DNA from 2 places in the Streptomyces ferrugineus genome. Region 2 is predicted to be linked to the other one. Evidence: riboswitches for the same ligand, from Rfam matches in the RefSeq annotation. Region 2 holds a riboswitch; the other holds the start of a gene.

Region 1 (2,379 bases), 3.8 Mb from region 2:
ACGAACGACGCGCAGAAGACGATGGGCGTCATCACCCTCGCCCTGGTCGCCGGCGGCGCCGTCGCCCCCGACTCCGACCCGCCCATGTGGGTCATCCTCTCCGCCGGTATCGCCATCGCGCTCGGCACCTACCTCGGCGGCTGGCGCATCATCCGCACGATGGGCAAGGGTCTGACCGACCTCCAGCCGCAGCAGGGCTTCGCCGCCCAGACCAGCGCCGCCACGGTCATCCTGGCCTCCTCCCACCTCGGCTTCTCCCTGTCCACCACGCACTCCGTCTCCGGTTCGGTGATGGGTGCCGGCCTCGGCCGCAAGGGCGGCGTCGTCCGCTGGTCCACGGCCACCCGGATGTTCGTCGCCTGGGGCCTGACCCTCCCGGCCGCCGCCCTGGTCGCCGCGCTCGCGGAGTACGTGACGGGCCTCGGCAACTGGGGCACGGCAGCGGTCGCCGTCTTCCTGGTCGCCTCCAGCGCCGCGATCTGGAAGATCTCCCGCCGCGAGGTCGTCGACCACACCAACGTCAACGAGACCGAGGAGTCGCCCGGTGTGGTCACCACCGCCATCGCCGCCGTGACCCCGCCCCCGGCGACCCCCGCGCACCCGGCGGCCGAGGAACTGGCGGCCACCGTCCCGGCCTCGTCGTCCACCGAGCCCGCGCCGTCCCAGGCCACGGTCTGACTCCGCCCCGGTACCCCCTCACTCAGGAAGAAGAACCATGAAGATCGACTGGGCGGCCCTCGGCTCCGTCTTCGGCGTCAGCCTCACGGTCACGGTGGCCCTGGTGGGCCTGTTCACCCTCGGCATCGCGGGCCTGTCCCGCCAGGAGAGGGCCTCGGCGCAGGGCGGTTCGGCCGCCCTCGCGGTCACCGGCGCCTACGCGTGCTTCGCGGCGTGCGCGGCGGCGGTGGCGTATGGGATCTATCTGATCGTGGCCTGAACCACACCACGCGCATCACCTGAAGCACCCGAGGTGCGGGACGGACAACCGTCCCGCACCTCACTGCTGTGTGGGCCTTCGCACACTCCCCCACCGCAGGTCAACGGCAAGTTGACGCCCCTTCCAACCCCATGGTGGACTTCCGGAGCCAAGTACGGCGGCAGGAGAGGAAGCCGGTGCGAATCCGGCGCGGTCCCGCCACTGTCACCGGGGTAGTAAGCCCCGGGAGCCAGGAACTCTCGCCGCCGGTCTCGTCGAACCAGGGCGTGGACACCCTGAGTGAGGACACAACGCGATGCTCGCCTGCCGATCGACACGCAGTAGCAGACCCACGTCTGACCTCACGGTCGGCTGACCCCGATGCGAGCCGATCGCGTTTTCGCGTACGGCGCCGCCGCCGGGCTCCTCGGCGATCTGCTGCTCGGCGATCCCCGCCGGGGGCATCCGGTCGCCGCGTTCGGTCGGGCCGCCGCTGCCGTGGAGAAGGTGTTGTGGCGCGACGACCGCGCGTGGGGTGCGGCGCACACCGCCGTGTGCGCCGGTGGCGCCGTCGCCGCCGGGGCGCTCGCCGCGCGTGTCGTACGCACGTCTCCCGCCGCCTCCGTCGCGCTGACCGGCGCCGCCACCTGGGCCGTCGTCGGCGGGACCTCGCTCGCCCGGGAGGCGCGGGCCATCGGACGGGCCCTGGAGGCGGGGGACGTCGAGGCGGCGCGGGCGCGCTTGCCGCATCTGTGCGGGCGGGATCCGCAGGCGCTGGACGCGGACGGGATCGCGCGCGCGGTCGTGGAGTCCGTGGCCGAGAACACCTCCGACGCGGTGGTGGGGGCGCTGGTGTGGGGGGCCGTCGGCGGGGTGCCGGGGCTTGTCGGGTTCCGTGCGGTGAACACGCTCGACGCCATGGTCGGGCACAGGTCGCCCAAGTACCGGCGGTACGGCTGGGCTTCGGCCCGGCTCGACGACCTGGCCGGCTGGCCGGGGGCGCGGCTGACCGCCGTGCTCGCCGCCGTCGCCGGGGGTGATCCCCGGGGAGCGGTACGGGCCTGGCGTGCCGATGCCGCCCAGCACCCGAGCCCCAACGCCGGGCCCGTCGAGGCCGCGTTCGCGGGGGCGCTCGGCGTTCGGCTCGGCGGGACGCTGTCCTACGGCGGGCGGGTCGAGCATCGGCCCGTGCTCAATGAGGCCGGGCGAAGCGTCGGCACGCCCGACATCGAACGTGCCGTACGGCTGTCGAAGCGCGTCGGCTGGCTGGCGCTCGGCGTCTGTGTCGCCGCGCGCCGTGTCGCGAAGGGGCGTACGTCATGACGGGCGGCGGGCTGCTCGTCGCCGGGACCACCTCCGACGCCGGCAAGAGCGTCGTGACCGCCGGGATCTGTCGGTGGCTGGTGCGGCAGGGCGTGAAGGTCGCGCCGTTCAAGGCGCAGAACATGTCCCTCAACTCGTTC
Region 2 (2,379 bases):
GGTGACGGCGGCGCCAGCGACTGCTGTGCGCCGCCGCGTCGATCGGCAGCACCCGTCAGACCCCGTCGGCCTTCGGCTTCTCGGCGTCCCGCTGCCGCTCCAGCGCCCGCTGCTCGCCCTGCCGCCGGCCCCGGTGCAGACCGAAGTAGTAGGCCAGAACCCCGGCACCGAGGGCCGCCTGGAGGGAGAACAGCGCCGACTCGATCTCACCGGACGGCGGCTCGTACAGCGGCGAGAACCAGGGCTCGTAGTCCGGCTCGATCTCGGTGATCGCCGTCTCCGCCTCGCCGTCGGCCCCCGTGAACGGCTCCTCCTTGTGGTCGCCGAGCCCGAGCGCGAGCGGCAGCACGGCGAGCGCGGCCACGACGGCCAGCAGCAGGATGTTGATCTTCGTGTTCTTACTCATCGTCTTCTTGCTCATCGGGCCACCGCCTCGGTCTCGCTCCGGGACTGCTTCTTGGCGAGGAGCACACCCAGCCGGGTCAGTTCGCCCTTGCTGGACTGCACCAGCAGCCGCATCACGAGCACCGTCAGCAGGCCCTCGCTCACCGCGAGCGGGATCTGGGTGACGGCGAAGATGGAGCCGAACTTGCCGAGCGCACCCAGGAATCCGCTGCCCGGGTCGGGGAAGGCGAGCGCGAGCTGGACACTGGTGACGCAGTAGGTGGACAGGTCGGCGACGAACGCTCCGAAGAAGACGGCGACCATCAGCGGCACGTCGTACCGCCGCAGCAGCTTGTAGACCGCGTATCCGGCCCAGGGCCCCACGATCGCCATCGAGAAGACGTTCGCGCCGAGCGTGGTCAGGCCGCCGTGCGCGAGCAGCAGCGCCTGGAAGAGCAGGGTGATGGTGCCCAGGACCGCCATGATCGGCGGCCGGAACAGGATGGCGCCGAGTCCGGTTCCGGTCGGATGCGAGCAACTGCCGGTCACCGAGGGCAGCTTCAGCGCGGACAGGACGAAGGTGAAGGCCCCGGAGGCGCCGAGGAGCAGCGTGCTCTCGGGATGCTCCCTGACCTCACGGGTGAGTGAACGGACTCCGTGGACGACGAACGGCGCCGACGCGACGCCCCAGGCGACCGCGTGCGCCGGAGGCAGGAAACCCTCGGCTATGTGCATGGCTCAGCAGACCCTCTCCAGCACCTCGTGGATGGTTGACGTGCCTTGGCCGGTCTCCTGGCTGACGGGTACCACCGCCCGTGCTCCGCCTTCCCGGGTCCCGAAGGACCCAGTGGCTGCCCGTGAGGGCCGGAGCCGGACTTCCCGATTCACAGTGGCGAGGGCCGCACCGGCATCACACCGGATTTCCCGTTCACCAAGGCGTGGTGACAGTAGTGCCCGCGCAGGGTGACTGACAAGCACGCCCAGGGGGCGCGAAGGGGGCGTTCGCCCGCTTCGTGGCGGGTTCCCCCGTCGGCGCGTAACGTGACGGACCATGAAGATCCTCATCAGCGCCGACATGGAGGGCGCCACCGGCGTGACCTGGCCGGCCGACGTGCTGCCGGGGACGCCGCAGTGGGAGCGGTGCCGGGGGATGTTCACCTCGGACGTCGACGCCGCCGTGCTGGGCTTCTTCGACGGGGGTGCCGACGAGGTCCTCGTCAACGAGGCGCACTGGACGATGCGCAATCTGCTGCTCGAACAACTGGACGAGCGGGTCGAGATGCTCACCGGACGGCACAAGGCGCTCTCCATGGTGGAGGGCGTGCAGCACGGGGACGTGGACGGCATCGCCTTCGTCGGCTACCACGCCGGCGCCGGAATGGACGGCATCCTCGCCCACACCTACCTCGCGAACCAGATCACCGGGGTGTGGCTGAACGACGTACGCGCCAGCGAGGGCCTGCTGAACGCGCACGTCGTCGCCGAGTACGGCGTGCCCGTCGTGCTCGTCACCGGCGACGACGTGGCCTGCGAGGACGCGCTCGGATACGCGCCGGAGGCGCTGAAGGTCGCCGTCAAGGACCACGTCTCGCGCTACGCCGCCGTGTGCCGCACGCCGGCCAGGACCGCCGCGGACATTCGTGCCGCCGCCAAGGAGGCGGCCGCTCTGGCGGTCCGTCAGAAGCCGGTCGACGACGGCCCGTTCACCATGGCCGTCGAGTTCGACGCCGAGCACCTCGCGATGGCCGCCACCGTCGTCCCCGGCGTCGCACGTGTCGGCGAGCGAAAGGTGGCGTACACCAGCGAGCGGATGTACGAGGGAATCCGTACTTTCAAGGCGGTCACCACGATCGTCTCGGCCGCGGTGGAGGAGCAGTATGGCTGACGAGCAGGCACTGGACGAGGTCGTCACGTTCACGTCCGACCTCATCCGCATCGACACGACCAACCGCGGCGGCGGCGACTGCCGGGAGCGCCCCGCCGCCGAGTACGCCG

Evidence for each region. Region 2 has a riboswitch for cobalamin ahead of IM697_RS30180 (energy-coupling factor ABC transporter permease). Riboswitches for the same ligand answer to the same signal wherever they lie in the genome.
Region 1: linked by a shared signal. The riboswitch ahead of IM697_RS13055 (cobalamin biosynthesis protein) and the one ahead of IM697_RS30180 (energy-coupling factor ABC transporter permease) in region 2 are both predicted to bind cobalamin.

The regions. Positions count from the first base shown of each region.
Region 1 is NZ_CP063373.1:2,864,745-2,867,123, reverse strand. Features, by position in the region: gene IM697_RS13065 (inorganic phosphate transporter) at 1-678, shown strand, start outside; gene IM697_RS13060 (hypothetical protein) at 716-937, shown strand; cobalamin riboswitch at 1,079-1,198, shown strand; gene IM697_RS13055 (cobalamin biosynthesis protein) at 1,298-2,239, shown strand; gene IM697_RS13050 (cobyric acid synthase) at 2,236-2,379, shown strand, end outside.
Region 2 is NZ_CP063373.1:6,709,321-6,711,699, reverse strand. Features, by position in the region: gene cbiQ (cobalt ECF transporter T component CbiQ) at 1-52, opposite strand, end outside; gene IM697_RS30185 (energy-coupling factor ABC transporter substrate-binding protein) at 56-406, opposite strand; gene IM697_RS30180 (energy-coupling factor ABC transporter permease) at 418-1,119, opposite strand; cobalamin riboswitch at 1,150-1,335, opposite strand; gene IM697_RS30175 (M55 family metallopeptidase) at 1,436-2,269, shown strand; gene IM697_RS30170 (M20/M25/M40 family metallo-hydrolase) at 2,262-2,379, shown strand, end outside.